3 regions of the Amycolatopsis sp. SB7-3 genome follow, and region 1 is predicted to be linked to each of the others. Evidence: riboswitches for the same ligand, from Rfam matches in the RefSeq annotation. Region 1 holds a riboswitch; each other region holds the start of a gene.
What was found. Region 1 has a riboswitch for S-adenosylmethionine ahead of AB8M46_RS39590 (aminotransferase class V-fold PLP-dependent enzyme). Riboswitches for the same ligand answer to the same signal wherever they lie in the genome.
Positions count from the first base shown of each region.

Region 1 (10,028 bases):
CCGCGAGTTCGTTGAGCAGGAACAGCGCGGGCGAGGCCAGCCCGTCGCTGACCGAGAACTCCGCGGCGCGCGAATCGATGACGTCGACCATCGCCTTCGCCTGCTGGATCACGACCTCGCGGGTGACCGCCTCGGCCGGGGAAAGCCCTTCGGTGGCAAGGGCTTCGGCCCGCTCGGCGATGGCGACCGCCGACGCGCGCTGAGCGGCCGCGGCCTCCGCGCTCGGGTCCGGCAGAGCGCCTTCGTCGCCGGGGAGGCCGAGCAGGGAGCGCCACAGCGGAAGCTCCTCGAACTTGAGCTCCATCAGCTCCTCGGCGAGGCCGTTCGGCGTGTCACCGTGGCCCTTCACCCAGTCGCGGACCACGCCGTCCAGCACCGAAAGCGGCAGCGAACCGCCGCCGAGCACGACGTCGTGGAACGCCTTGATGTCGAAGCGGCTGCCCAGCGTCAGCTCGGCCGCGGCGCGGATGCGCTGGATCTCCAGCCGTCCCACCATGTACGACAGCGCCTGGCCGGGGAAGGCGATGTACCGGTCCACTTCGGACTCGATCTCCACGAGCGCCATCGGCGTGTTCTCGGTGAGGAAGTCGATGGCCTGGCGGCGGCTCCAGCCCAGCGCGTGCAGCCCGGTGTCGACGACCAGCCGTCCGGCGCGCATCGAATCCATGGTCAGCATGCCGAGCTTCGCGACGTCGTCGGAGTACAGGCCCATCTCGTCGGCGAGGCGCTCGGTGTACAGGCCCCAGCCCTCGGCGTACGCGGTGAAGTCGCCGATACGGCGCAGCAACGGGAGCTCGGTGAGGCCCTGCGCGAGGCTCAGCTGGAAGTGGTGGCCGGGGATGGCCTCGTGGAAGGCCGTCGCCTCGGCCGCGTGCCGGAACCGCTCCTCCGCCTTGTGGGTGTTGGCGAAGTAGATGCCGGGGCGGGAGCCGTCGACCGCGGGCCACATGTAGTACGCGGCGGGCGCGCCGGGCGCGGATTCGGCGGGGACCGCCTCGACCGTCCACGGCTGCGGCGGGATCCGGCCGAACCAGTTCGGCGCCTCGGCCTCGGCCCTGGTGATGGCCGCGCGGGCCGAGTCGAGCATCTCGTCGGCACTGGACCAGCGCAGGTCCGGGTCGGTGCGGAGCTTGCTGAAGATCTCCTGGAGGTCGCTGGTGCCGAACACCCGGGAGCCGTACTCGCGGTACTCGCCGGCGAGGCCCGCGATCACGTCGAGACCGGTCTGGTGCAGCTCACGCGGGGTGCGGACGGTCGTGGTGTGCATCTCGGCGAGCAGTGCGTAGAGGCGCTCGCCGTCGGGCAGCCAGCAGACGCCGGGCTTGTCCTCGGGACGGCCGTGCGGCGCGATCTCCTTCGCCAGCACCTCCCGGTACTCGGCGATCGCGGGACGGACGGTGTCGCGCAGCAGGTCGGCGCGGCGGGTCTCGAAGTCCTCGTTCGGCGCGGGCTGGCGCAGCAGCGGGTCGGCCGAGGGCTCGGCGAGGTGGCGGTCGAGGTACGCGACGGCGGCGTCGACCAGGTAGGCGACCGGGACCAGGCCGCGGGCGACGCCGTCCCGGTGCCGCTGCGCGGCCTGCCGCAGGTACTCCGGGATCGCGGCGATCCGCCCGAGATGGGCCTCCGCCTGCGCGTCCGTGCCGACCGACATCATCGGCAGCACGGTGAGCACCTCGGCGGCGGGCGAGATGAACAGGTCACTGATGGTGAACTCGACGAACCGCGAGTCCAGCAGGGCGATCCTCGCCCGCGCCATCGCGATCAGGACGTCACGGGTGGTCTTCTCCTCCGCGCTCAAACCGTCGGTGGCGAGTGCCTCGGCCCGCTCGGCGAGCCCGGCCAGCCGCGCGCGGAAAGCGTCCCCCGCGGCCTCGCTGAGATCGGTGAGCCCGGTCGATTCCGGACGGAAGCCCTGCAAAGCGGGCATGACCGGCTCGGCGTCGAAGAGGGCTTCGACGAACTCGTCGGCGAGGGCGGAGACTTCGCTCATGTTTTCTTTCCCCAGTGGTCGATGGAGGCGGTGTCCCCGACCCTAATGGAGAGCGAGTACTACCGAAGCCGGGATTTGCGGCCTCTCCCCGCGGCGCCGGAGGCGAGACGGTAGCGTTCCCCGACGTGGCCGTGACCGATCCCGTGGACATCCGCCTGCTCGCCGCCCTCGCGGACCTGGGCAAGGCGGCCGTACACGAACTCGCGGCGAAGGTCGGGATGGATCCGCGCGAGGTCGCGTACCGCCTGGTCGCCCTCTCGGGCAGCGGGTTGCCCCTGCTCGTGGGCGTGGAGAGCGACCCGAACGGGCTACGCTCCGCCATCGCCGGCTCGCCGCCCTCCTGGGCCCAACAGCCCCCTCAACAACCCCAGCGTCCACCGGGGCACTCCGGACCGCACAACATCCAGGGGACTCCCTCGGGGCCGTACAACGTCCAGGGGACGCCTTCGGGCGCGTACAACGTGCACGGCACCCCCTCGGGCCGCTACCCCGGCCCGCCGTCGGCTCCGGTGCGCCAGCCGATGGCGCCGCCGCAGCCCCCGCCGCGTCCGCCCGCGCCACCGCAGCAGCAGTTCGCCCCGCCGCCGGTGGCGCCCGTCGACCCGGTGATGAGCACCTGGGGTGTCCCCCAGACCGCGTCCTGGGCGCGCGGCGACGAGCAGCAGGTCACCCCGCAGGCCGCCCCGGAGGGCAAGAAGGGCCGGACCGGCGACGTGATGGAGACCCAGGGCCTGGAGGGCGAGCAGCTCACCGTCCAGCTGCTCGAGGTCCAGGACCCGGCGGACTACCTGTTCAGCGCGGCGGGCTACTCGCTGGAGGCCGGGGAACGGTCGGTCGTGGTGCACACCGAGATCACCAACCGCGGGAACATCCCGTTCGTGTCGCTTCCGGACAACTACCTCGAACTGCTCACCGCGGACGGCAAGCCGATCGCGAAGGCGCCGGTCTCCCTGACGTCGCGGCCGCCGCACAAGATCGGCGTCCGGCCCGGCGAGACGCTCGGCGGGCACACCGTCTACGTGCTGCCGGACGCCACCCGCGTGGTCGCCGTGCGCTGGTCACCGCGGCCGGAGCCCGACGAGCGCACGCTGACCTGGTCGATCGAGGACTAGCGCGCCCCTGTTTCCGCATTCAGAGGACTAAATGCGGCTCTTCAGGACGCGACAAGGCAAGGTAGTGAAGGCCTCCTTCCCTACCCTCAGGGTGGTGAAGGAGGCCTTCACGGACGCCGATCGCCTCAACAGTCACGGAAGCCCCACGCGCCACAACGGTTGCGCGTGAAGGCCCCCTTCACGCGGCTGAGCCGAGGAAACTCGCCCTTCGCGGCTGCCCAGATGTCATGAAAGGGCCGTTCAGGACACATTTCGTCCTGAACGGCCCTTTCATGACATACAGCACCGATTCTGTCTCCCCACAAGTACGTGAAGGACCCCTTCACTGCGCTAGACGCAATGAAGGGGTCCTTCACGTACCTCTCAAGCCCGCATTCAGAGGACTAAATGCGGGAAGGGGGCTAGTTCTCGGCCTGCAGGATCCGCAGCGCGTTCGCCAGGTCGTCCGGGTACTCCGACTCGAACTCGACCCAGCGCCCGTCGGCCGGATGCGCGAAGGCGAGCGTCTTCGCGTGCAGCCACTGCCGCGAAAGCCCGAGCTTGCGCGCCAGCACGGGGTCGGCGCCGTAGGTCAGGTCGCCGACACACGGGTGCTTGAGCGCCGAGAAGTGCACGCGGATCTGGTGCGTGCGGCCGGTCTCCAGCTTGATCTGCGCCAGCGACGCGGCACGGAAGGCCTCGACGACCTCGTAATGCGTGACGCTGGGCCGCCCGCCCTGGACGACGGCGAACTTGTAGTCGTGCCGGGGGTGCCGGTCGATCGGCGCGTCGATGGTGCCGCGCGTCGGGTCCGGGTGGCCCTGGACGATGGCGTGGTAGCCCTTGTCGACGGTGCGCTCCTTGAACGCCCGCTTCAGCACGGTGTACGCGTGCTCGCTCTTCGCCACGACCATCACGCCGGTGGTGCCGGCGTCCAGCCGGTGCACGACGCCCTGGCGTTCGGCCGCGCCGGAGGTCGCGATCCGCAGCCCGGCGGCGGCGAGCCCGCCGACGACGGTCGGCCCGGTCCAGCCGGGGCTCGGGTGCACGGCGACGCCGACCGGCTTCGAGATCACCACGATGTCGTCATCGTCGTGCAGGATCTTCATACCCTCGACGGGTTCCGCGACGACCTCGATGGCCGAAGCCGGGTCGGGCAGCGTCACTTCGAGCAGTCCGCCGGCGCTCAGCCGGTCCGACTTCCCGGCGGGCTTGCCGTCGAGGTAGATCTCGCCGGATTCGGCCAGTTCCGCCACGACGGTGCGGGAAAGTCCCAGCAGCTTCGCCAGCCCCGCGTCGACGCGCATTCCGTCGAGCCCGTCGGGGACGGGCAGCATGCGCGCGCTCATTCGGTCGCCGCCTTCTTCTTGTCCTTTGTGGATGTTCCGTCGTAGTCCTTGCCCAGCAAGGAAAGGATCACGATGAGCACGCCGCCGACGCAGATCGCGGAGTCGGCGACGTTGAAGATCGCCCAGCCCTGCCCGTTCGGCGCGAAGGCGGAGATCATGTCGACCACGTGCCCCTGCAGCGGGCCGGGGGCGCGGAAGATCCGGTCGGTCAGGTTGCCGAGCGCGCCGGCCAGCACCAGGCCGAGGCCGATCGCCCAGCCGACCGACCGCAGCCGCCGCGACAGCCAGACGATGGCGATCACGACGGCGATCGCGACCAGCGCGAGCACCCAGGTCAGCCCGGTCGCCATCGAGAAGGCGGCACCGGGGTTGCGCACCAGCTGGAAGTACACGAGCCCGCCGAGGAACTCGACCGGCTGCTTGCCCTCCAGCGTGGACACGGCGATCTGCTTGGTGAGGAGGTCGATCCCCCACAGCACCGCGGCGACGACGAACACCACGGCGACGCGCTTCTTGGGCAGCGGCGGCGATGGCGGCGCGGTTTCGGGCTCTGTACTCACTCCCCCATTGTCCACTGAGCGTGTTCAGGCCTCCTCGGCGGCCGTCTTCGGCCTGCTCAGCAGGGCCGCGAACGCCCCGGCGAGCGCCACCAGCGACGACAGCACCAGCGCGAGCTGTCCGTGCGCGGGCACGACCGCGCAGAGCACGAAGGCCGCGGCGACGACCAGCACCAGCACGCTGCGTTCCAGCCAGGCCAGCAGCACCAGGCCGATCGTCAGCAGGATCGCGCTCCGGGTGTCGCCGTCGAGGTCGAATTCCCAGTAACCGACCAGGTCGGCCAGCGCGATGGCGACCAGACCGCCGAGCGCGATCGCGGCGACCTTCCATTACCGCATGGTCTTCGTCCGAAGGGCATAGAACAACACCGTGCCGAGGTAGACCGCGAACACGGCGAACAGCCAGTTGTCCATCCTGCCGATGGCGCCGGCCGAAACCGCGGTCAGGGGCGTCCCCGCGCTCTGGACGGGGCCGAACATGCCGCCGTCCCCGTGAGGCACGTAGGCGAACCACCCTTCGGACCGGTGCGAGCCGACGGACAGGGCCACCACGGCCAGCTGGGCGAATCCCAGCAATGCCAGCGGAAACCAGTAACGCGGTCGCTCGTTCCCCATGCGGGGTGAGGGTAGTGGCTCAGGCGCAGAACGGGGGCAGTTCGCGCGGATCGTTTTCCGGCACCCAGCGGCCTTCCGGCTTCTCGTACTGCCAGCGCGCGCCGCGGGCGACGATCTGGCGCAGCGCCAGGACGATCCGGTCCACGTGTTCGGTGGTGCTGCCGAGGCCGAGGCTCACGCGCACGGCCTGCTGGCCCGTCGAACCGGCGACGGCGATCAGCCGTTTGGTCGCCACGTGCGCGCAGAACGCGCCGTCCCGCACGCCGATGCCGTACTCCGCGGACAGGACCGCGGCGAGCCAGCCGGGTTCGAACCCGTCGACGACGAAGCTGAGCGTGCCGACGCGGTCGACCGGAGCGTCGAACAGCCGCAATTCGGCGAAGCCGGGAATGGCGGCGAGACCACGACGCAGCCGCGCCAGCAGTTCCTCTTCGTGGGCGACGATGCCGTCCCAGTTCGCGGCCAGCGTCTCGCAGGCGACACCGAGCGCGTAGACGCCGACAGTGTTGGGAGAACCGGCTTCGTGCCGCTCAGGTCCGGAATTCCAGACCACGGAGTCATGGCTGACGAGCTTCGTCGCGCCGCCGCCGGCGAGGTACGGCTGGGCCGCGCGCAGCCAGTCCGCGCGGCCGATCAGCGCGCCGGCGCCGAAAGGTGCGTACAGCTTGTGGCCCGACAACGCGACGTAGTCGACGTCCAGTTCGCGCACCGAGATCTTCCGGTGCGGCGCGAGCTGCGCCGCGTCGAGTGCGATCCGGGCGCCGTGCCGCCGCGCGACGGCCGCGATCTCCTTGACCGGCAACAGTTCGCCGGTCACGTTGGACGCGCCGGTGAGCACGACCAGCCGCGGCCCCTGCGGGCAGTCCGCGAGCGCTTCGTCCACAGCGGACACCGCGGCGAGCCGGGTGCGCGGCGTCTCGACCCGGCGGACGTTCGGCCCCTTCCACGGCAGCAGCGCGGCGTGGTGCTCGGTGTCGAACACGACGACCGACGTGTGCTTCGGCAGGCTGCGGGCGAGAAGGTTGAAGGAATCGGTGGTGTTGCGGGTGAACACGACGGTGTCGGTCGATCGCGCGTCGACGAAGTTCCGCAGGATTCCGCGCGTCCGCTCGTAGAGCTTGGTGGAGACCTGCGAGGCGAACCCGGCCCCGCGGTGCACGCTGGCGTACCAGGGCAGGAACTCGTCGACCGCGGCCCGCACCTTGTCCAGACAGGGTGCGCTCGCCGCGTGGTCGAGGTTGGCGTAACCGATGTCGCCGCCGGTGACCAGCGGAACCCGCAGACCGGCACCCGCGACCGTCGGGATTTCGTGCGTGGCAACGGTTTCAGCAGGGGTGCTGGTGCGTTCGAGAGCGAGAGTCATCGTCATCCTCCGGGCCAGGGGACCCGACGAGGATCCCGCGCTTGCCCGTCGCACCACGCGACGAGCCAGGTCCTCACCCGGGGCACCCCACCGCGGTAGGAGGGTTGCCGGTCAGCTAGCCGGGGCTTGACGCTGACACTCGTGACCTACGGACGAAGTTAGCGGATGGGCGGGCGATCGAGCCAGCCCTCGTCCGCATCTTGAGACGCCGCTCACGTGTCCCGCGAGCGGGAAACACCGCTGCCCGGCGCCGCGCCGCGCCGGGCAACGGCAGGTCAGACCCGGAATCGGCCGGGCAGTCCGATGGTCGCGCGGGAGGAGAGCTCGGTCGCGGTACCCGAGTACTGATCGGTCCCCGCGGTGAACCGCCAGCCGCCGAAGGTCTTGCCGTCGACCGCCTCGCCGTAGGCCTCGGCGACCGTGGTCGAGACCTCGTCGTAGGACTTGCCGTTCCAGTTGCCGGCGCCGACCCCGAAGTCGCGCGAGTCGCCGCCCTGCGCGGCGGCCGTGGGCAGGGTCCACAAGGTGAAGTGCACGTGGGCGCCGGTGCTGCTGCCACCGCAGGGCAGCGCGTTGCCGGTCCGGCCGAGGGCGTCGCCGGGGACGACCTGCTGGCCGTCGGTGACCGAAATGTTCTCCATGTGGTAGTACCCGGTGCGCCAGCCGCCGTCGTGGTCGACGGTCACCCAGTCGCCGCCGGAGCAGTGCTGGATCCGGACAGTGCCCGCCAGCGGGGCGCGAACGGTGCTGTCGCCGGGGCTGAAGTCGATGGCGTTCTTCACGCCGGAGTTCCCGTTGTCCGAGTGGATCCCCGCCGAGTAGACCGATTGGCCCGTCTCGAAGGGCAGCCCGAACGCGGGAAAGGCACCGGCCGCCGTGGCCGTCGGAGCGGAGAGAGCCACTCCGACGAGTGCCACCGCGGCCCCCAGACCGGCGAACCGCACAGGAAGTTTCGTCACCTTGCGTACTCCTTACCCCGTGACACTCACCCATTCGATGGAGTCGATTGCCGGGAAAGTAATCCAAAAGGAGTACGAAAGGGAAGAATTTTCTGAGATCAACCGACGAACAGCTGGTGCCGGTTCGTGACCTACTGGCCGGATTCGCCCTTCCACCTGGCCAGACGGCCGGCGCGGTCGACGGCTCGCAGGCGTCGTTCGGCCGTGTCACGGGCTTCAGCGGTGGTCACGACGAGTAACTGGTCGCGTTCCTGAAGCCGCGTGTTCTTGTTCGGCGTGAAGCCCGTGCCGTCGCGGACGAGGAGGCTGATCGTCGCCCCCACCGGCAGCCGCAGTTCGGCCAGGTAGACGCCGTGCATCTTCGAGCCGGTGTTGATCCGGACCTGCAGGAGTTCCGCGCCCATTTCGTCGAGCGGCGCGGAGTCGACGTCGATCTCGTGCGCTTCGGCGTGCTGGGCCAGCCCGAGCGCTCGCGCGAGCGGGGTCAACGTCGCCCCTTGGAGCAGCGTCAGCACGATGACCAGCACGAACACCGCGTCGACCAGCTCCTGTGCGCCGGGCACCCCGGACGACAGCGGGATCAGCGCGAGCACGATCGGGACCGCGCCGCGCAACCCGGCCCAGGACAGGAACACCTGTTCCCGCCAGGGGATCTTGAACGGCAGCGCCGACAGGAGCACCGACAACGGCCGCGCCAGCAGCAACACGACCGCGCCCGCGACCAGGCCCTGGACCAGGCTCTCGAAGATCCTGCCCGGCGAGGCGAACAGACCGAGAAGCACGAACAGGCCGATCTGCGCGAGCCAGCCGAGCCCTTCGGCGAAGGAAAGCGTGTCCGACCGGTGCGGCAGCTTCGAATTCCCCAGCACCAGGGCCGCGACGTAGGTGGCGAGCAAGCCCGACGCGTGAGCGAGCTGCCCGCTGGAGTACGCCACGACGCACACCGCGACGGTGGCCAGCGGGTACAGACCGGTGGCGGGCAGCGCCGCCCGGCGCAGCGCGAACGCCCCGCCCCAGCCGAAGGCCAGGCCGATCACCAACCCGGCGGCGAGTTCGTAGACCACCAGCAGCGGCAGCGACCAGTCGACGGTCGCGCCCTCGGCGAGGACGACGACCGCGATGTAGGCCGGGGCGTCGTTGATCCCGGACTCGATCTCCAGCGCGCCCACGAGCCGTTTCCCGATGCCCGCCGATCTCAGCACGGAGAAGACCGCCGCGGCGTCGGTCGAGGCGAGGACCGCGCCCCACAGCAACGCCATCCGCCAGTCCAGGCCCAGCAGCCAGTGCAAAGCCGCGCCGGTGACCGCGATGCTCACCGCGACGGCCACTGTGGACAGTGCGATTCCGATGCCCAGCGAGGGTTTCACGGCCGTCCACCGGGTGGTGAGGCCACCTTCGGACAGGATCATCACCAGCGCGGCGAGGCCGAGCGACTGGGTGAGCTCGGGGTTGTCGTACTGGATGCCGAACCCGGCTTCGCCGAGCAGGACACCCATCCCCAGGTACAGCAGCAGCGACGGGAGGCCGACGCGGATCGACACCCGGACGGCGATCACGGCGACGAGGAGCACCGCACCGCCGGTGCCGAGGATGAGCGGGAGCTGCTCCATGTCGCCTCCCGTTCCGGTCGCCGTGAGGGCTCCAGAATAGTGAGGCGGTGATCGTCACACGTTCGTGTACCGGTGGAAAAGCGTCCGGATAACCTGTGTTACAGACTGTCCACTACGGACTGCGCAGGGCCACCAGGTCGACACCGAGTTCCGCGAACGGTTCTTCCGCCGCGGGAAGGACTTTCACCGCGCGGTTGCCCTCACGGGACAACCAGCCGGCGCTCACCCCGTGAGACAGTAACGCCGCGGCGACCCGGCCCGCCAAATGATCACGGCGCACTGTCCAATCCAGACAGTCGCGCAGCATCGGACGGCGACCACCGTCGATCTCCACCCCGAGCGTGTCGAGCACCTCGCGCCCGCGCCTGGTCAGCGTCAATCCGCCGGCGTCGTCGATCAGCCCGGTGGCGAGCATCCCGTCGCGCAGCGCGACACCGACCGTCCCGGCGAGGTGGTCGTAGCAGGTCCTGGCGAACTCGAGGCGTTTCACCCGC
Region 1 is NZ_JBFPJQ010000011.1:57,626-67,653, reverse strand. It holds gene AB8M46_RS39620 (DUF885 domain-containing protein) at 1-1,990, opposite strand, end outside; gene AB8M46_RS39615 (AsnC family protein) at 2,116-3,102, shown strand; gene AB8M46_RS39610 (RluA family pseudouridine synthase) at 3,504-4,430, opposite strand; gene lspA (signal peptidase II) at 4,427-4,990, opposite strand; gene AB8M46_RS39600 (hypothetical protein) at 5,015-5,194, opposite strand; gene AB8M46_RS39595 (hypothetical protein) at 5,318-5,602, opposite strand; gene AB8M46_RS39590 (aminotransferase class V-fold PLP-dependent enzyme) at 5,622-6,965, opposite strand; SAM riboswitch class IV at 6,998-7,112, opposite strand; gene AB8M46_RS39585 (M23 family metallopeptidase) at 7,241-7,924, opposite strand; gene AB8M46_RS39580 (potassium/proton antiporter) at 8,056-9,534, opposite strand; gene AB8M46_RS39575 (ArsR/SmtB family transcription factor) at 9,647-10,028, opposite strand, start outside.

Region 2 (10,028 bases), on a different contig from region 1:
TTCGACGCGGTCATCGGCTACTTCTCGGCGAGTGTGGAGTGGGCGCGCCGGACCGGGAACCCGGACGCCTGGCAGGAGTGGTGGAGCAACCCGGAGGCCCGCTCCTACTACTTCATGGGCAAGGACAACATCACCTTCCACGCCCAGATCTGGCCCGCCCTGCTCTTCGGCCACAACGGTGAGGGCGACCGAGGTGGCGTGCCCGGCAAGTACGGCAAGCTGCACCTGCCCGACGAGATCGTTTCCAGCGAGTTCCTCACGATGAGCGGCTCGAAGTTCTCGACCTCGCGCGGCACGGTCATCTACGTGCACGACTTCCTGCGCGACTTCGGCCCGGACACGCTGCGGTACTTCATCTCCGTCGCCGGCCCCGAGACCCAGGACACCGACTTCACCTGGGACGAATTCGTCCGCCGGACCAACTTCGAGCTGGCCAACGAGTGGGGCAACCTCGTCAACAGGTCCATCTCGATGGCGCACAAGAACGTCGGAGCCATCCCGCGTCCCGACGCCCCCACGTCCGCCGACGAGGAGCTCAAGGAGCTCTCGCGCAAGGCGTTCGACACCGCCGGAGCCCACCTGCAGCGGTCTCGGTTCAAGGCGGCGGCGAGCGAGGCCATGCGCGTCGTCACCGCGGCCAACCGGTACCTCTCGGACCAGGAGCCGTGGAAGCTCAAGGACGACCCCGCGCGGCGCGACAGTGTTCTGCACACCGCCCTGCAGGTCGTCTCCGACGCCAACACGCTGCTGACCCCCTTCCTGCCGCACTCGGCGCAGAAGGTGCACGAGGCCCTCGGTGGCACCGGCGTCTGGGCGGCCCAGCCCGAGCTGCAGGAAGTCGAGGACCTCGACATCCCCGGCCGGATCAACCCCATCATCACCGGGGACTACAAGGCCGAGCAGGCGCGCTGGAAGTCCGTGCCCATCGAGGTGGGCAAGCCTCTGGAGAAGCCGACCCCGCTGTTTGCCAAGCTGGACCCGGAGCTCGGCGAGACCGGTCCCGAATGGGCGCCGATCTCGAAATGAGCAACTGATGGGTGCGGAGAAGAAGGAACTGCCGCCGATCCCGGACAGGTTGCCGGTTTCGGTGGTGGACGCGCACACCCACCTCGACGCGTGCGGCGCGGTCACCGCGGCTGATGTGACAGCCATGGTCGACCGCGCCGAGCGCGCCGGCGTGTCGCGGGTGATCACCGTCGCGGACGATCTCGCGGCCGCTCGCTGGGCCGCGCAAGCGTCCACTTGGGACCCGCGGGTGTGGGCCGCCGTCGCGATCCATCCCACGCGTACCAAGGAATTCGGCGAAGCCGAGAAATCCGAAGTGGAGAGTCTCGCGAAAGAGTCCAGAGTGGTCGCGGTCGGCGAGACCGGTCTCGATTACTACTGGGACTATTCACCCCACGACGCCCAGCAGGACGCTTTCCGGTGGCACATCGATCTCGCCAAGCGCATCGGCAAGCCGCTGATGATCCATGATCGAGACGCTCACGACGACGTTCTCCGGATCCTCGAGGAAGAGGGAGCGCCCGAGCAGGTCGTCTTCCACTGTTTCTCCGGGGACGAGCACGTCGCGCGCCGCTGTGTCGACGCGGGATACGTGCTGTCCTTCGCCGGGACGGTCAGCTTCCGCAACGCCCGAGGGCTCCATGAGGCCGCACGGATCGTTCCGGCGGACCAGTACCTCGTCGAAACGGACGCTCCCTTCCTGACCCCGCATCCGTTCCGTGGGCGGCCGAACGAGCCCTACTGCGCCGCCTACACGGTTCGGCACCTCGCCACCCTCAGGGGCGAGGCGGTGCACGAGGTGGCCGAATCGGTGCGAAAGACCGCTGAGCGGGTCTTCCGTTTGCCGACAGTCACCACGGGTTGAACGGATTGCGACATTAGTGATCAGCAATGGTCCACTCTGATGAGTGACCAACGTCACGACACTCCGGGCGGTGTTTGCGCAACCCGGCGAGGTTCGTTACTGTCCCGTGATCGTGCCGGTCGGTACCCGCTCATGCGGTTTCCGGCTGTTACGCCCACAGTCACGTCAGTGCACGTCGGGGAAGCGGAACCAGGAGCGGTACGGCCTGGAACCGTGACGATGGCGCTGGCTGCGGGTGTCGGACTTCTAGAGGTGTGCCGAAGAGCGCATCGAGACGAAGGACGTAGTGGAGCGGTTGTCGAGCTCCTCGACGTCTTGGGAAAGGGAACGACCCAGTGACTGGTAGCAGTAGGCAGGATGGCTCGCGCCTCGGCGCAGAGACGAACACCTTCGCTTCCGCCGGCTCGGTCGCCGTGCTCGACCGCGACACCCACTACGGCGAGCTCGACTACTCCGACGATCCGCGCATCACGCACCAGGACGTCCTGGCCGCGCTCGGCCCCGACGCCGACGCCCTGATGGCCGAGATCGACGTCGACGTTGACGAGCTGATCCGCCTCATCAGCGCCGAGACCACCATGCTCCCGCCGATCGTCATTCCGGACGAGGTGGCCGAGGACCGCACCGCGGGCGCGCCGATGAAGGTCGCGACCAAGGACGAGGTCATCTCGAACTCGACCCGCGTCTGGAAGAAGCGGTTCCTCAAGGGGACCGTCATGGCGGTGCTGCTCACCCTCGGCGGTGGCGGCGCGGCAGCGATGGCGATGAACAAGAGCGTCACGCTCGACGTCGACGGCAAGCAGCAGACCGTCCACAGCTTCGGCGACACCGTCGGCGAGGTCCTCGAAGACGCCGGTCTCTCGGTCGGCGCGCACGACTCGCTCTCGCCCTCGCCTCAGGCCGAGGTGGGCGACGGCGGCGTCATCAAGCTGGAGCGCGGCCGCAAGCTGAACCTGATCGTCGACGGCGCGCCGCAGCAGGAGTCCTGGGTCCGCGCGACCAACCTCGGCGAAGCGTTGAACCAGCTCGGTCGCGCCGACCTCGCCAAGGCCGGCACCTGGACCTCGCTCCCGCAGAACGGCGAGCTGCCGCTCGAGGGCGCCACCGTCGAGGTCAAGACCCTCAAGAACGTCACGGTCTACGACGGCGCGAACGAACCGCGCAAGGTTCAGACCAACTCGGTGACCACCCAGGAATTCCTCGGTGAGCTCCGGATGACCCTCGGCCCGGACGACGAGGCCGTCGGCGGTCTCGACGTCAAGCTGGTCGACGGCGCCGAGGTCCACATCAGCCGGACCGGCGTCACCATGGTCAAGCAGAACGAGGAAATCGCTCCGCCCGAGCAGAAGGTCGACGACCCGGAGCTCGAAAAGGGCAAGACCAAGGTCGAGGACCCGGGCACCCCGGGCCAGAAGACCGTGACCTACAAGGTCACCAAGCGCAATGGCAAAGAGGTCGGCCGCGAAAAGGTCTCGGAAGAGGTCATCACCGAGGCCAAGCCCAAGATCGTCAAGGTCGGTACCAAGAAGCCCGCCGATCCGGTCATCGGAGACGCCGGAGCCTGGGACCGCATCGCCCAGTGCGAGTCGACCGGCAACTGGGCCGCCAACACCGGCAACGGCTACTACGGTGGCCTGCAGTTCAACAAGAGCACCTGGGACGCCTACGGTGGCGAGCAGTACGCCGCGTACCCGCACCAGGCCAGCAAGGCCCAGCAGATCGCTGTCGCCGAGAAGGTCCGCGACGCGCGTGGTGGCTACAGCGCTTGGCCGCACTGCGGCAAGAAGGCCTGACGCCAGATCGTCCTCCTTTCCTGAAGGTCACCATGTGGGTTCGCCCGCACGGTGGCCTTCAGGCCGTTAGAGGCTTCTGCGGCTGTGTCGGATTCCCGGATCTAGGTCTCGACAGTCGCGCCCACCATCGAGCGGGCCGTAGGTGGGCGACATTCCGGGGTCCTCCAGCCGCGGTGGCCGCTTGCACGCCTTCGTCGCCGCGGTGGCGGCCCTGTGGCGGCATCTGGGTGGGCTTAGGGTGACTCGCTGGTTCCTCGCTGGGCTGTGCGGGCTGAGGCTCCTCAGCGGCCCGCTCCGCGGTCTGCCGGGGCGCGGGGATGTCCGGGCCGGCCTCCGCGAGGTCGACGATCTCCGCGAACGCGTCGCCGCGTCTCTCCGCCGGCGCACGGTCGTCGGCTACCTCGCCGGGAGCCGGATACGCACGTGGCACCAGGAGCGCGTTCAGGCGGGCGCCTGTCTCAGGGTCGAGGTTCCCGCGCATGTCCCAGCGGCCGGTCCGTTTCTGGCGCAACCAGAATTCGCTTCGTTGACGTTTCGGCTCGGGATCGTCTTTGGGCTTCCCATCCGGATCGTGTCGTGCGAGCAGGTCGGTGCCCACCATGGTGACGTCGCGCGGTCTTGCGACAGCCGCGAGTTCGACCAGGCCCTTTTCGGCGTCAAGCCGCTCGTCCGCGTCGAGGTGGTCCGGCAGCCTCTTCATGACGGTGACGATCCGGTCGATACCCGCCTCGGCCAACGCGCCGGTACTGGCCGACTCGCCGGTCAACGGCGCGACGGGGTCGATCGACGTGCCGTCGCGCGCCCGTCTCGAATTGAGCGCGAGCGCTCTGCTTGCCACTTTCTGAGCCTCTGCTCGAGGCACTCGAGCCACATGCTCGTAGAAGGCGGCGATCGAGTTGTATCCGTAGAGGTCTCGGACCCCACGTGCCTCGATCTCGGCCAGGATCTGGCCGACTTCGGCGAACAGACGTCGCCCTTCGCGTAGCCGTGTCTGCAACTCGTCGAGGAGCAGTTCGGCGTCGCCTTCCGGCAGGTTGAGCGGGAAGGCCTTGGGAGTATTTGTGCTGGTCATCCCTCGATTGTCGAGGCAGATTCGAACGAATGCACGGTATCGATCGGGTGGATGATCATTACGCTCCGGCTGCGCTGACCTGCGCCGATCACACGGGAGTGGGATACGTGTCAGTTCGAAAACGCCATACGGATGGTGGGGGCGGGATCACGGCTCGGCGCTCAACTGGTTCATCCGGTCCCACTCCTCCCGGAGCACCCCATAGACGACCGCGTCATGCACGCCTCCGGACCAGCGTCGAGCGCGTCGGAACCGGCCTTCCTCGACGAATCCCAGCCGCTGCCCGACGGCGATCATCCCCGGGTTCCCCGAGAACGTGGCGAAGTCCAGGCGGAGCGTGTCGGTGCGAGCGAACAAATAGGTCGTCCACAGGCGTAAGGCCTCAGTGCCGTACCCGCCGCCCCAGTACCGCTCGTCGTAGATCACCAAGCCCATCCGCCGCCAGTCGGTCTGCCTGCTTTCCCAGTACCAGCTGACCCTGCCGATCAAGCCGCCGTCCTTCAGATCGCATACGGCGAGGCTGGTGCGGGGATCGGAGGGCTCGGCCGTGGGCGTGGTGAGTTCGCGTGCCGTCGAGTCGGCCGCTGCCGCGGTCGGGGTGCCGAAGTATGGCCCGTTCGTTTCGTGCCAGGGCCGCGTGGGATCGAGTAGGTCGCGAAGCGGTCGAAGGTCACTCGGCGTCCAGTCGCGCAGCCGGACTTTCTCGCCTTCGAGTACGACGTCGTCCACCGGCCAATAGTGGCCCACCGGGGCTAGTTACGATCGTCGGGTGACTGAACTGCTCGGTCCTGCGGAGATCAGGGCGCTGGCGGCCGAGCTGGACGTACGTCCGACTAAGAAGCTCGGCCAGAACTTCGTGCACGATCCCAATACGGTGCGACGCATCGTCGACCTCTCGGGGGTAGGCGAAGGCGACGTCGTGTTGGAGGTCGGGCCAGGCCTCGGCTCCTTGACGCTCGGACTGCTCGCGACCGGCGCCGAGGTCGTCGCGGTCGAAATCGATCCTGTGCTGGCGGGGCGATTGCCGAATACCGCCGCCGAACGGGGCGGAGCCGAACGATTGACGGTCGTCGGCGCGGACGCGTTGCGGATCACGGCGGACGACCTGCCCGCGAGTCCGACGGCGCTCGTCGCGAATTTGCCGTACAACGTTGCGGTTCCGGTCGTGCTTCACCTGCTGGCCGAGCTGCCGTCGCTGACCAGTGGCCTCGTGATGGTCCAGACCGAAGTGGCGGACCGGATGGCGGCCGGTCCAGGGAGCCGGACTTACGGCGTCCCCAGCGTCAAGCTCGCGTGGTACGGAAAGGCGCGCAAGGTCGCCGCGGTGCCTCGCGCGGTGTTCTGGCCCGTTCCGAACGTGGACTCCGCACTGGTCGCTTTCGAGCGGGGTGAGGTGGTCTCGTCCGTGGACCGCGAGCGATTGTTCGCGGTGGTCGACGCCGCCTTCTCCCAGCGGCGGAAGACCTTGCGCGCCGCGTTGGCGTCATGGGCCGGTTCCGCCGAACGCGCGGGGGCGCTGCTCGAGAAGGCGGGTATCGATCCCAAGACGCGCGGTGAGCAGTTGGATGTCCACCAGTTCGCGCGGATCGCCGCAGCCGCGGGTTGACCGCCTGCTAGGGATGTGACCGGCACCGCGCGAACGCCCCTCGGCCCAGGTCAGCACGAGTGCGTAAGTCTTCCTCTCGATCTGTATGAGCCGGCATTGTCTTAGCAGGTAGCACGCCTGGGGCAGGCCGAAGGCGCCCGCCTTTGTTCCAATATATGGACAGCGCATCCTGTATGATGGACGCGACCAGACGTGTGATCTGCGCCTACGCGCTTGCTTTCATCCAGTGGGATCGGTTTTACTCAGTGAGCCATCCCGAGCGACTGAGAGACCTGGCTCGCCGAAGTCGCAGCAACCACCCTCCACAGGGCAGGTGCTACAGCCAGGACCGATGGAGGCTGTGCCTAATGAACAGGGTCACCCACCCGCTCCTGCTGACCAGGCGACGTGTCGTCGATGAAGGTCGCCGCACGGTAAGTGCGTGTCGACGCTCCACCGTTACTGCCTGAGTCCTTCTCCCTTACCTCTGAAAACCGTCCGTTTCCGGACGGTCACTCGGTGACGGTCGGCGCGCTCGAAAGAAGCAGCGCCCCATTCGCATGGAGCCTCTCGTGATCACTGTCGAAAACCTGTCCAAATCCTTTCCCCTCAACGGAAATCCCGTCGTCGCGCTGCGCGATGTGAGCGTGGACATCCAGGCGGGCTCGCTGTTCGGAGTCGTCGGCCCGGCCGGCTCCGGCAAGTCGACCCTCGCTCGTTGCATCGGTCTTCAGGAGCGCCCCGACCGCGGCGTCGTCCGCCTCGACGGCCTCAACACCGGGACCCTCGACGGACGCCGCCTGCGCGAGATCCGGCGGCAGGTCGGTGTCGTGAGCACCAAACCGGAATTGCTCGCTGAGCGCACCATCGCCGGCAACATCGCTTCCCCGCTCGAACAGCTCGGTCTCGACGGGCCGCAGCGCCGCAACCGGGTCGGCAACCTGCTCGACCTGGTCGGTCTCACCCCTCGGGCGGGGCAGCGGCCGGGCGACCTGTCCGAAGGGCAGCTGCGTCGAGTCGCCATCGCCAAAGCGCTGGCCGCCGGGCCGTCCGTGCTCTTGGCCGACGACCCGACCGCCGGTGTGCAGTCCGAGGAGACCGGCGCGGTCCTGACCGTGCTCGACCGGGCCCGTGCCGAGCTCGGAGTCACCGTGCTGCTCACCACTCCCGACGCCGGCGTGGTTCGCCGTGTCTGCGACGACGTCGCGGTTCTGGAGGCTGGGGCGATCATCGAACGCGGGACCGTGCTCGACCTGGTCTCCGACCCGAACAGCCGGACCGCGCAGGCGCTGCTTCCCGCGATCGAGACCGGGCGGGCGCAGGCCTCGAAGTACGACCGGGCTGTGGACGTCGTGCTCGTCGGCTTCGCTTCGGTCGGTGCGCTCCTCCCGGAGGCCGCCGGTCGCTTCGACGTCGAACTCGCCACCATCGGCGGCGGCCTGACCCGGATCGGCGACACGCCGGTGGGCCGGTTCCGTCTCGGTGTGCGGGGTGAGCGCGCGGACGCCGCGCTCGCCTGGATCGCCGAACGCGGCGGCCACGTGACCCACCCGGTCCGCGGACCGCAGGGTGTCGCTGCCTGATTCCTCCACGAACGGGCCGCTCAGGACGAAATCCGTCCGGGGCGGCCCGTTCGTGTCCGACTCGTCCTGTTCTCTTTTCTCCTGGTGACAGCGCAAGTGGGAAGGCCACGTAGGCTTGACGGGTGCTCGCCGTCGTACCGCCCCCAGTAACCGTCAGGGTTCCCGCCAAGGTCAACCTGCACCTGTCGGTCGGTGACGTACGCCCGGACGGCTACCACGAGCTGGTGACCGTGTTCCAGGCGCTTTCCTTGACCGACGAGGTGACCGTCGCGGTCACCGAAGATCCCGGTGTCGAGGTCTACGGCGAAGGCGAAGGCTCCGTACCTACGGGGGCCAACAACCTCGCCTGGAAGGCGGCGCAGGCGCTGGCGGCACATGTCGGCAAGGCGGACGGCGAGTCCAAGGTCAGGGTCGTACTGCGCAAAGGCATCCCGGTGGCAGGTGGGATGGCCGGTGGTAGCGCCGACGCGGCCGCGACCCTGGTGGGGCTCGCGTCGCTTTGGAAGCTCGACATCTCCCGAGACGAACTGGCGGGTATCGCCGCGAAGCTCGGCAGTGACGTCCCGTTCGCGCTCTACGGCGGGACCGCGTTGGGCACCGGCCGGGGTGAGCAGCTGGTGCCGGTCTTGTCGCGGCACACCTTCCATTGGGTCCTGGCCTTCGACCAGCGAGGTCTTTCGACGCCGAGGGTGTTCGGCGAGCTGGACAAGTTGCGTGAAGAGGGCAGCCCGCCGCGGATCGGTTCGCACACCCCGGTGGTCGAGGCGCTGGCGTCCGGCGACCCGCGGCAGCTGGCGCTGCTTCTCGGCAATGACCTTCAGGCGGCCGCCGTCTCGTTGCGGCCGGGGCTGCGTCGCACCTTGCGGGCCGGGGTCAACGCGGGTGCGCTCGCCGGCACCGTCTCCGGCTCCGGACCGACCTGTGCCTTTCTGTGCGCGGATGCCCAATCGGCCGTCGAGGTCGCCGCGGAGCTGTCCGGCGCGGGTGTCTGCCGCACGGTACGCGTCGCGCACGGGCCGGTGCCCGGAGCGCGGCTGGTCGGCGGCGATGACGCTCCGCGGCCGTCTCCGCCGCGGGTGCACGCGTGAGGGTGTCCGAAATAGACATCGACTAATTCGTTGTGGTGCAAGCTTTTCGGAAAGGATCGGCTGAGGCATGGCCAACTTGGTCAACCTGGAGTCGGTGAGCAAGTCCTTCGGGGTGCGCCCGCTGCTCGACGGTGTTTCGCTCGGTGTGGCGGAGGGGCAGCGTATCGGTGTCGTCGGTCTCAACGGGGGTGGGAAGACGACGCTGCTGGAGGTGCTCGCGGGGATCAGCGAGCCGGATACGGGACGGGTCAGTCAGGTCCGTGGCTTGCGGATGGCCGTGGTCACCCAGCGGACCGAGCTGCCCGCCGGCAGCACTGTCGGCGATGTCGTGCTGGAACGTTACGGCGCGGAACACGAGTGGGCCGCTGACGCGCGTGTCCGGTCCATTATGGACGGTCTGGGGATCACCGCTCTCGGCGTCGAAAAGGAAACCGCGAACCTGTCCGGTGGCGAACGCCGCCGGGTGGCGCTGGCGGCCGCTCTCACCGGTGAACTGGACCTCGTGGTCCTCGACGAGCCGACCAACCACCTGGACGTCGAAGGCGTCCGCTGGCTCGCGGATCACCTGCTGAACCGCAAGATCGCGGTCGTGGTCGTCACGCACGACCGGTGGTTCCTCGACACGGTTGCGAGCCTGACCTGGGAGGTCACCAACGGCCGCGTCGAGCAGTACGAAGGCGGGTACGCGGACTGGATCTTCGCGCGGGCCGAACGGGCGCGACTGGCGGCGACCGCCGAGGAGAAGCGGCAGAACCTGGCGCGTAAGGAGCTCGCGTGGCTGCGTCGCGGCCCGCAGGCCAGGACCTCGAAGCCGCGTTACCGCGTAGAGGCGGCTGAGGCGCTGATCTCCGATGTGCCGGAGCCGCGTGATTCGGTCGAGTTGCAGGCGTTCGCGCGTCGGCGGCTGGGCAAGACCGTGCTGGAGATCGAGGACGCCACGTTGACCGTCGGCGACCGCACCCTGCTCGATCACGTCACCTGGCGGATCGGCCCCGGCGACCGGGTCGGTCTCGTCGGCGTCAACGGGTCGGGCAAGA
Region 2 is NZ_JBFPJQ010000001.1:1,268,488-1,278,515, reverse strand. It holds gene metG (methionine--tRNA ligase) at 1-1,026, shown strand, start outside; gene AB8M46_RS06180 (TatD family hydrolase) at 1,034-1,870, shown strand; gene AB8M46_RS06175 (resuscitation-promoting factor) at 2,284-3,663, shown strand; gene AB8M46_RS06170 (DUF222 domain-containing protein) at 3,722-4,735, opposite strand; gene AB8M46_RS06165 (GNAT family N-acetyltransferase) at 4,883-5,464, opposite strand; gene rsmA (16S rRNA (adenine(1518)-N(6)/adenine(1519)-N(6))-dimethyltransferase RsmA) at 5,505-6,341, shown strand; SAM riboswitch class I at 6,589-6,679, shown strand; gene AB8M46_RS06155 (methionine ABC transporter ATP-binding protein) at 6,893-7,903, shown strand; gene AB8M46_RS06150 (4-(cytidine 5'-diphospho)-2-C-methyl-D-erythritol kinase) at 8,026-8,991, shown strand; gene AB8M46_RS06145 (ABC-F family ATP-binding cassette domain-containing protein) at 9,059-10,028, shown strand, end outside.
Region 2: it holds a riboswitch for S-adenosylmethionine, as region 1 does, so the genes downstream of both, AB8M46_RS06155 (methionine ABC transporter ATP-binding protein) here and AB8M46_RS39590 (aminotransferase class V-fold PLP-dependent enzyme) in region 1, are expected to answer to the same signal.

Region 3 (10,028 bases), on a different contig from region 1:
CGGCGGCAGGCTGCTGCTTTCGTCGCACGAGAAGTGGTTGCCGGTGTCCCGGCACGAGCTGGCCGACGAGGCGGCCGCCGCCGGTTTCGTCGATCTGCAGACCTGGACCTGGGACCCGCCGGGCTTCGGCGCCTCCCTCGCCGCTCAGCTACGCGCGATCAAGCCCCTCGCCTAGCGCGGGTCAGTGCGCAACGGGTGCTCGCGCGGCACCTCGACCAGCACGATCCTGGTGCCGTCCGGGTCGGCGATCCACGCCTCGTCCAGCCCCCAGGGCTCGCGCCGCGCGCCGCGAACCGGTTCCAAGCCCTTCTCCGCGAGTTCTCCGAGCGCCGCGGGCAGGTCCCGGACCTGAAGCCATAAGGCGACGTCAGGGGTCGGGCCGGTCTCTCCGGTGCCGACGATCTCGATCGACCCGTTGCCGGCGAAGAACACCGTCCCGCCGGGGAACTCCTTGTCGACGGCCAGGCCCAGGGTGTCCCGGTAGAACGCCGTCGACACGTCGAGGTCCTTCGGGTGGATCAGCACCCTGCTGCTCAGCACGTCCATGGCTCAATCCCTACCGGATGGGTTCAGGCCATCGCAATCGCGGCGATACCCGCCAGCACCACCACCGACCCGGCCAGCCGGCGGACGGCGTTCGCCTCCCCCAGGACCAGCCAGGCGGCGATACCGCCCAAGACGATGCTCAGCTCCCTCGCGGGCGCGACGAGGCTCACCGGGGCGATCTGGAGGGCATAGAGCACCAGCAGGTAGGCCACGGGCGAGAACACGCCGACGATGACGACCTCACGCTTGTGCTCGCGCCAGAGCCACGAGATCTCCTCTCGGTCCTTCAGCGCGTACGGCGCCATGAGCAGGCTCTGCACGATCGCGCCGGTTCCGAAGTACACGATCGGCGGGACCCCGAGACCGGTGACCGAATGCGCGTCCCACAGCGTGTAGGCGGCGATCGTGAGACCGGTCAGCAGGCCGTAGAACAGGCCCTTGCGGCGAGCGACACGGTCGGCGGCGTCGGCGTGGGCCGGTGCCCGCCCGGTCCCGATCACCAGTACCCCGGCGACCACGAGGAACGCGCCCACCAGGCCGAGGATCCCCGGCCGCTCGCCGAGCAGCACGACGGCGGCGAGCACCGAGATCAGCGGCCCGGTACCGCGGGCGACGGGATAGACGACGGACAGATCGCCGACGGCGTATCCCCGTTGGAGGACGATGCCGTACGTGACATGGAACACGGCGGTGACCACGGCGGCGAACAGCCAGGTCCACTGTGGACGTTGTGGTTCCACGGCCAGCGAGACCGCCATGACGGGGACGAGCAGGATCGCGGAAAGGCTGTAGTACGCCCAGACGAACCTGGCTCCGCCGCGGCGGATCCGCTTGGCGGCGAGGTTCCAGCCCGCGTGGATGACGGCGGCGATGACGACGAAGGACAGAGCGGTGGCGTTCACAGCGGACCTTTCACGTTTTCCGCGCATGCGGAAAACCCGGTCCTCCAGGCTTTTGTCCCGTCAGATGAACGGCGGCGCTTCCGGCTCCGCCGATGGTGCCGCTCGGACCGGTCCCGTCTGCCCTGATTGTGTGTTTTCGCTGAACGGGCAGGCGGCGGAACCCTAGGCACTACGATCTTCACCGTACCGCAAGCAGCCCTCCCGAGGCTGGCGCGAGCCGTGCCGGGACGGCTGTTAAGCTTGCCTTTCACCGTCGTGTGGCATTCCGTCATGGAGGAAACCCGCGCCGCTCCTACGAGCACGCAGGGCCGGTCACAGCGCGGCGGTGAAACCACCGAGAGATTCAAGAGGAGCGCCCCCGTGGCCAACATCAAGTCGCAGATCAAGCGCATCACCACCAACGAGAAGGCGCGTCAGCGCAACCAGGCGATCCGGTCCTCGGTGAAGACCGCGATCCGCAAGTTCCGCGAGGCCGCCGACGCCGGCGACAAGGCCAAGGCCCTGGAGCTGCAGAAGGACGCTGCCAAGAAGCTGGACAAGGCCGTGACCAAGGGCGTCATCCACGCCAACCAGGCCGCCAACAAGAAGTCCGCGCTCGCGAAGCGCGCGAACTCTCTCTGATCGGCTTTCGAAGGGCCCCGGCGACTCGCGTCGCCGGGGCCCTTCGCCGTTCTCAGCGGCTTGTGCCGTGGGCGTCGACGACCTCCAGGACAGCGCGCTCCAAGGCGTACTCCGGGTTGGCCGCCACGCCCTTGACCTCGGCGTTGAGCCGGGCGACCACGCGCATCGCGGTGGCCAGACCGTCCTGCCCCCAGCCGCGGGCCTGCCCCTGCGCCTTGCGCACCTTCCAGGGCGGCATCCCCAGCTCGCCCGCCATCTGATTCGGGTTGCCGCGACCGGCGCCGGACACTCGCGCGATCGTGCGGACGGCGTCGGCGAGCGCGTCCGCGACCAGCACGTGCGGTACGCCCAGCTGCATCGCCCAGCGCAGCGACTCCAGCGCCGCCGCCTTGTCACCGGCGACGGCCTTCTCGGCGACGGCGAAACCGTTCACGTCCGCGCGGCCACGGTGGTAGCGCCGGACGGCCTGCTCGTCGACCGCCCCGCCGGCGTCCGCGACGAGCTGGGTCGCCGCCGACGACAGCTCGCGCAGATCCGAGCCGACGGCGTCGATCAACGCGAGCACGGCCGCACCGTCGATCTTCCCGCCGACCCGGCGGACCTCGTTGCGGACAAAGGATTCCCGCTCGGCGGCCTTGGTCAGCTTCGGGCATTCGACGACCTCCGCGCCCGCCTTCTTCAAGGCGGCTGGAAGCCCTTTCGCGGCCTTGCTCCGGCCGCCTCCGCTGTGCACGACGACGAGCACGATGCCGTCGGCGGGCGCCTTGACGTAGGCCATCACCCCGTCGGCGAGCTCCTGCGAGATGTCGTGCGCGGATTCGAGGACGATCACCCTGCCCTCGGCGAACAGCGAAGGGCTGACCATTTCCGCGAGCGCCGGGACTGTGAGGTCCGACACCCGGATCCGGGTGAGATCCGCCGTCGGATCGGCCGCTTTGGCCGCGTCCGAAGCACTGCGGACCGCACGTTCGATCAGCAGCTCTTCCTCACCGAGAACCAGGACCAGCGGCGATGGGGCGGAAGCTTGCGTCGTCACGGTGACGATCCTGCCACTCGTCCTCTCGTGTGCTTTGTCCGGTGATGTGTTCCGGGCACGGTGGCCCCACCTGAGGCTCATGTCGTACGGTGTTGGCGAGGCGACGCGCTGACGCGCGTGCCGACAATCGAATACCGCTCATCCAGAGGGGCAGAGGGAACGGCCCGATGAAGCCCCGGCAACCGGCGTCAGCCTGTCATCCCGCGATCGCGGGGTAGCTGACGAACACGGTGCCAATTCCGGCCCGCCACCGGCGGGGCAGATGAGGAAAGGAACCTCGTGATGACCGCAACCCTCGGCACGACCTCCACCACCAAGACCCCGGATCTCGGACCGGCAGTCGAACTGGTGTCGAAGGAAGAGGGACACCGGCAGCCGCTCGCCCCCGAATTCGTTTCCGCCGAGGACTTCTCGCCGCTCGAGGTCGCCTACGACTTCGGCCGCGTGCGCCGCGAGGACATCGAAGCCGGACCGAAGAACATCTGGCGCTACAAGAAGCTCCTTCCCGTTCCGTCGAATGTCGAAGAAATCCCCAACACCGAACCCGGCGCCACCCGGCTCATCCAGGCCGACAGGCTCGCGAAAGCCTTGGGTGTCAAGAAGGTCTGGGTCAAGGACGACACCGGGAACCCCACCCACTCGTTCAAGGACCGCGTGGTCGCCGTCGCGCTGGCCGCCGCCCGCGAATTCGGATTCGACGTGCTGGCCTGTCCGTCGACCGGCAACCTGGCCAACGCCGTCGCCGCCGCGGCGGCCCGCGCGGGCTGGCGGTCGGTCGTGCTGATCCCGAAGACCCTCGAACGCGCCAAGATCCTCACCACCGCCGTGTACGACGGCGACCTGATCGCGGTCGACGGCAACTACGACGACGTGAACCGGCTCGCCACCCAGCTCGCCGCCGAGCAGGAGAGCTGGGCGTTCGTCAACGTGAACGTCCGGCCCTACTACTCGGAAGGCTCCAAGACGCTGGCCTTCGAGGTCGCCGAACAGCTCGGCTGGCGGCTTCCCTCCCAGATCGTGGTGCCGATCGCCTCCGGTTCCCAGCTCACCAAGGTGGACAAGGGTTTCCGCGAGTTCGGTCAGCTCGGCCTCGTCGACGAGACGCCGTACAAGGTGTTCGGCGCGCAGGCCACCGGCTGCTCCCCCGTCTCGGCGGCCTTCCGCGCCGGTCACGACGTCGTCCAGCCGGTCAAGCCGGACACGATCGCCCGGTCGCTGGCGATCGGGAACCCGGCCGACGGCCCCTACGTCCTCGACGTGGTCAACCGCACCGGTGGCGCGATCGAAGACGTCACCGACGAAGAGGTAGTCGAGGGCATCCGGCTGCTCGCCCGCACCGAGGGCATCTTCACCGAGACCGCGGGTGGCGTGACCGTCGCGACGGCCAAGAAGCTCATCGAGACCGGCAAGCTCAACCCGGACGAGGAGATCGTCCTGCTGATCACCGGTGACGGCCTCAAGACCCTCGACGCCGTCGAGGACAAGATCGGCCCGAAGGCCACCGTCAGCGCCTCGGCCGACGCAGTCCGCGAAGCTCTGGGTATCTAAGCTCGGCCATCTCAGTTCCCGCGGCCCACCTCAGGAACGAGGCGGGCCGCGGGGCTCACCCCGGCGTACCAGGGCGAGGCCTCGCCCGTCCGCGACCACCGCGGTGTCGCCGTCCGTGTCCGTCCTGGCGACCGACGCGCCGACGGCCACCAGGCTGTCCAAAGTGGACTTGTTCGGATGACCGTAGGTGTTTCCGGCACCGACGCTCACCAACGCGGCCCGCGGTGCGACGGCGTTGAGGAAGTCCGGTGCTGTGTAACGACTTCCGTGATGCGGGACCTTCAGGATCTCGGCACGCAGATCGGCACCCTCGGCCATCAGGTCGGACTGTGCGGCGAGCTCGATGTCGCCTGTCAGCAGCAACCGGCCCGCCGGGGTCCCGGCGCGCAGGACGACCGAACCGTTGTTGATCACCGTGCCGTCCTGTTCACGGACCGAGCGCCGGGTGACATAACGCGGCCCCAGTACGTCGAGTGACAACGCCTGCCATTCCAGCCGTTGTCCGATCTCCAGCTCCAGCAAGGGAATCCCGCGCCACGCCGTCTCGTCCGCGACCTGCTGCCACGCCCAGGCCGGAGCCCGTCCCGGGCCGACGGCGACCGCTCCGACCGACCGGCCCTCGAAAACGGATCCGAGACCGCCGATGTGGTCGGCGTGCAGATGACTCAGCACGATCAGCGGCACGCGGTCCACGCCGAGCCTGCTCAGGCATTCGTCCACCGGTCCCAGTTCTGGCCCGGTGTCGACCAGGACCGCCCTCCCCTGCTCACCTGTGGCGAGGACGACGGCATCGCCCTGTCCGACGTCACAGGCGACGGCGTTCCACGCCGGCGGTGGCCACGCCGGTGCCAGCACCCGCACCGGTACGAAGACGACCAACCCGGTGGCCAACGCGATCGCCAGCAGGATCCGCCCGTGCCGCAACCGGATGACGACGAGCAGCACGGCGAGCAGTCCGGCCGCCAAAAGCCCGCCCCACCAGCCATCCGGCCAGTCCACGACGGCTCCCGGCGCCCGGGCACCGTGACGGGCCACGGTGATGAGCCAGCTCGCCTCGGGTTCGGTCAAGCGGACCAGCAGCCGGCCCGCCGACGGCCACCACGGTCCGACGGCGGTGGCGAGCACGCCGAACACGGTGGCCGGGGCGACCACCGGCGCGGCGAGCACGTTGGTCAGCACCGAGACGAGACTGACCGATCCCGCCATGCCCGCGATGACCGGCGCCGTCATCACGAACGCGGCCAGCGGGATGGCCAGCCCCTCGGCGTAACCGGCCGGAACACCGCGTCCGACCAGCCACTCCGCCCATTTCGGCGCCAGCAGTACGAGCCCGGCCGTGGCGAGCACCGACAGCGCGAACCCGAAGTCGGCGGCCATCGCCGGATCGGCCACCACGAGCCCGGCCACCGCGAACGCCAGCGCGGGCAGCGCCGAACCCCGGCGCCCCAATGCCAGCGCCAGCAGCCCGACCGCCCCCATCACCCCGGCGCGGAGCACGCTGGGCGCGGGCCCGGCGAGGACCACGAACCCGGCCAGCCCCACGGCGGCCGCGGTGGCGGAAGTCCGCGGCCCGACCCGGAGCACTCTCAGCAGGAGCAGGATCGAGCCACAGACGATCGCCACGTTCCCACCGCTCACGGCCATCAGGTGGGACATGCCGGAGTCGGTGAACTCGTGTTCCACCCTCGGGGAGAGCGTGCTCGTGTCCCCCACGACCAGTCCGGGCACGAGACCGGCCTCTTCCTCCGGGAGGACGGCGCACAGGTCCCGGAGCCCGGTGCGCAGCGATTCCGCGGCTCGCTGCCACCAGGGCGCCGGTCCGGCGTCCGACGGCGGGCCTCGCACCGAGAGGACCGCGACCGTCAGTTCGGCCCCCTTCGCCGGTGCGAGCCGCCCGGAGGCGGTGACCTGCTGCCCGGGCAGCAGGTCCTTCCACCCCTCGGCGGGAGCGAGCAGGAGGATCCGGCCGGCCGAATCCACCGCCCGCTCACCCGTCACCGCGGCGTCCACCGTCGCGGCGATGACCACCAGGCGGGTGCCCGCCCGGCGATCGGCGTATCCGGCACCGCGGACCGGACGTGGCCGCTCGGTGACCACCACCCTCGTGGTGGCGTCGCTCCCCCGTGCGGCGGCGGCACGGAGGTCGTCGTGCTCGGCGGCCCGGATCCGCAGCGCCACCGGGCCGGCGGCGAGCACGCCGAGGACCGCCAGGGCACCCAGGCCCGCCACCCACCGGGACGCCGTCCGGCGGGCACGGACACCGGCGAGGATCGCGAGCACCACGGCGGCCGCACCGCAGAGCATCGTGATCCACCAGCCGGCGAGAAGTCCGGAAAGAGTGCCGAGCCAGGCCGTCGCCGCGGCCGGTAACAGCCGCAGGTCCTGACCTCGCCACGACGCGGTGTCCACTTCGGACGGATCGGCGGACGGGTTCATCCGACGGACACCAATTCCCGGAATTTTCTATACTTGCTTTCGCCGATCCCTTCTACGTCACGGAGTTGCTCGACGGTGGTGAACCCGCCGTGCCCGGACCGCCAGTCGATGATGCGTTTCGCCATCACCTCGCCGACCCCGGGCAGCGTGTCGAGTTGCTCGGCCGTGGCCGTGTTCAGGTCGAGCTTCCCCGCCGGTGCCGCCGTTCCGGCCGCGGCCGGGACGGGGACACCGACGGCCACCTGCTCACCGTCGGTGAGCCGCCGGGCCAGATTCACTCCGGTCAGATCCGTTCCGGGCTGTGCCCCACCGGCCGCCGTGAGGGCATCGGCGACCCGTGCGCCCGGAGGGATCGTGACCAGGCCGGGTCTGAGTACCCGGCCGACGACGCTGACCACCAGAGGCGCCTTGCCCGCCGCGGCGGGGACGTCTCCGGCGGCCTTCGCCGACGGCAGGGGCGGCACGGTCTCCGCCCCTGGCCGGTGTCCGAACAAGGCGATCGCTCCGGCCACGATCACGGCCACCGCGATCAGCACGGCCACCACGGCGAACCACCGCCGGTTCACCGGAATCCCGTCCGCCGTGAACCGGGCGGGCACCCAGCGGCGTGCGAGCCTGCCCGCGGGCGGGCCCTGGGTGGGCGACGACAGCTGTGCGGCCAGCCACGCCAGCCTGGCGTTGACGGAGGGACCCGGTGACCGGGCGGTTTGGTCGAACACGTGAACGACGCTACGGAGCGGGGACGGCGGGCGGCAGTGGAGAATCCCGAGGCTGTGGACAAGTGGGGTGTTGTGGACAACTCGGCCGCGGCCGAGGCCGGATCACCGTTTTCCGTCGGGACCGTATGGGACGCTGGCGGGTTCCCTAACCCGCGCGCTGGATCACCACACCGAGCACACCGGGTCCGGTGTGGGCCCCGATGACGGCGCCGATTTCCGAGACCACGCACCCTTCCGGGCAGTCGATGGACTCCTCGAGCCGGTTGGCCAGCTCGACGGCGCGCTCGGGCGAAGCCAGATGGTGGACGGCGATATCGGCGAGCCCGCCTTCGGCCGCCTTCACGGCGAGTTCGACCAGCCGCGCCACCGCGCGATTCATCGTCCTCACCTTTTCCAGGGGCTGGATCCGGCCATCGGACATGTGGAGCACCGGTTTCACCGCGAGCGCCGTGCCGAGCAGGGCGGCCGCGGGGCCGATCCGCCCGCCGCGGCGCAGGTATTCGAGGGTCTCGACGGCGAACAGCGTCTCCGAGCGGCTCACCGCGTCGACCGCGGCCGCCTCCACCTCGGCCGGATCCGCTCCCTCCGCGGCGGCGCCCGCCGCGCGCAAGGCGGCGAACCCGAGTCCCATCGCGGTGCTGCGCGAATCGACCACGCGCACCTTGTCCGGTCCGACCTCCTGGGCCGCGAGCACCGCCGCCTCCCAGGTCCCCGACAGCTCCCGGGACAGGTGGACCGACACGACGGCGTCCGCGCCCTCGGCCAGCGCTGCCCGGAACTCCTTGACGAACTCGGCGGGGGTCGGCCGGGAGGTCGTCACCAGGCTGCGTTTGCCGAGCGCCTCTGCCAGGGCCGCGGGCCCCATCTCGACGCCGTCGAGGAAGACGACGCCGTCCACGAGGACATGCAGCGGGACCACCCGGATCCCGTTCCGTTCGGCGAAGCCTTCCGGCAGGTGGGCGGTGGAATCCGTGACTACGGCGACCGACACGGCAGCCAGCCTACGTTGCCGAGGGGCGGAGCACCGGGGCCATCAGGCGGGCCATTTCCGCGCCGACGGCGGCATGTCCTTCCCACCCCCAGTGCATCCCGTCCGGATTGCCCCGTCCGCTCAGCACGTGGTCGCCGACGACGGCTCCGAGATCCAGCAGCGGGACGTCCGCGCGACGACCCCATGCGGCGATCGCGGCCGCGGCACCGGCGCGGGCGGTGTGCACGCGACCGTAGGCGTCGGACCGGTGGACCGACGGCAGGATGCCGAAGACCGGCAGGTCCGGTCGCAGCGCCCGTAAGGCCCCGACGGCGGTGTCGAGGTACTGGACGGTGAGCTTCGACGGCAGGACCGCCGGACGTCCTCGAAATGCGATCGCGAGCCGCGGCTGGGCGGCGAGATACGCCTTGCGCGCCACTCGCCGCAGCGGGTCGGGCCGCAGGTACCGCAGTCCGGTGCGCAGGTACGTGGGCAGCGGCGAGGGCAGCGTGTCCATACTCCCGACGGCCAGGACGACGGCGTCGACGTGATGGAGATCCGCCCAGACCCGCGGGTCGCCGATCAGCGACCACCAGGCGTCACGGGCGGTCCAGCCGAACCCGGCGACGAGGTCCACGCCACCACCACCGAGTGCTTCGGCGGCGACGTTGGGCCACAGGCGCGCGTCGTCGGCGGCGTGCGGGCCGTCCGGACCGTGGAAACTGAGGGAATCGCCGAACACGAGCAGGCGCGGGGCCATGGATCAGCCGGTGATTCCCGCGTTGTAGGCGGCCAGGCGCCAGTTGCCGTCGCGCCTGGTCAGCTCGACCCAGTGGCAGTTCGCGATCCCGCCCAGCGACGGCCACGACTCGACCGGCAGGCCGAGCAGTTTCGCGGTCAGCGCGATGATCAGGCCGCCGTGCGTGGCCAGCAGTACCGCGTCGCCCGCGTCGGAATTGGCCTGATCCAGGTCCGCGACGACCTCGAGCGCGCGCTCGGCGACGTCGACCCGTGACTCGCCGCCGGGCGGCGCCCAGGTCGCGTCGACGCGCCAGCGGGCACGTTCGCCGGGATACGCCTCGTCGACCTGCTGGCCGGTGAAGCCCTGCCATTCACCCAGATGGGTTTCCCGCAGGCGCTTGTCGATGCGCAGCGGGACGCCGATGGCCTCGGTGAGCACCGTGGCCGTGTCGGTGGCCCGGCGCAGATCCGACGCGATCACCAGATCCGGGGAGAACCGGGCGAGCGCG
Region 3 is NZ_JBFPJQ010000006.1:29,353-39,380, reverse strand. It holds gene AB8M46_RS32855 (class I SAM-dependent methyltransferase) at 1-175, shown strand, start outside; gene AB8M46_RS32850 (VOC family protein) at 172-546, opposite strand; gene AB8M46_RS32845 (EamA family transporter) at 570-1,475, opposite strand; gene rpsT (30S ribosomal protein S20) at 1,809-2,069, shown strand; gene holA (DNA polymerase III subunit delta) at 2,122-3,105, opposite strand; SAM riboswitch class I at 3,241-3,374, shown strand; gene thrC (threonine synthase) at 3,388-4,653, shown strand; gene AB8M46_RS32825 (ComEC/Rec2 family competence protein) at 4,684-7,089, opposite strand; gene AB8M46_RS32820 (ComEA family DNA-binding protein) at 7,086-7,808, opposite strand; gene AB8M46_RS32815 (DegV family protein) at 7,954-8,799, opposite strand; gene octT (diglucosylglycerate octanoyltransferase) at 8,810-9,538, opposite strand; gene AB8M46_RS32805 (histidine phosphatase family protein) at 9,542-10,028, opposite strand, start outside.
Region 3: it holds a riboswitch for S-adenosylmethionine, as region 1 does, so the genes downstream of both, thrC (threonine synthase) here and AB8M46_RS39590 (aminotransferase class V-fold PLP-dependent enzyme) in region 1, are expected to answer to the same signal.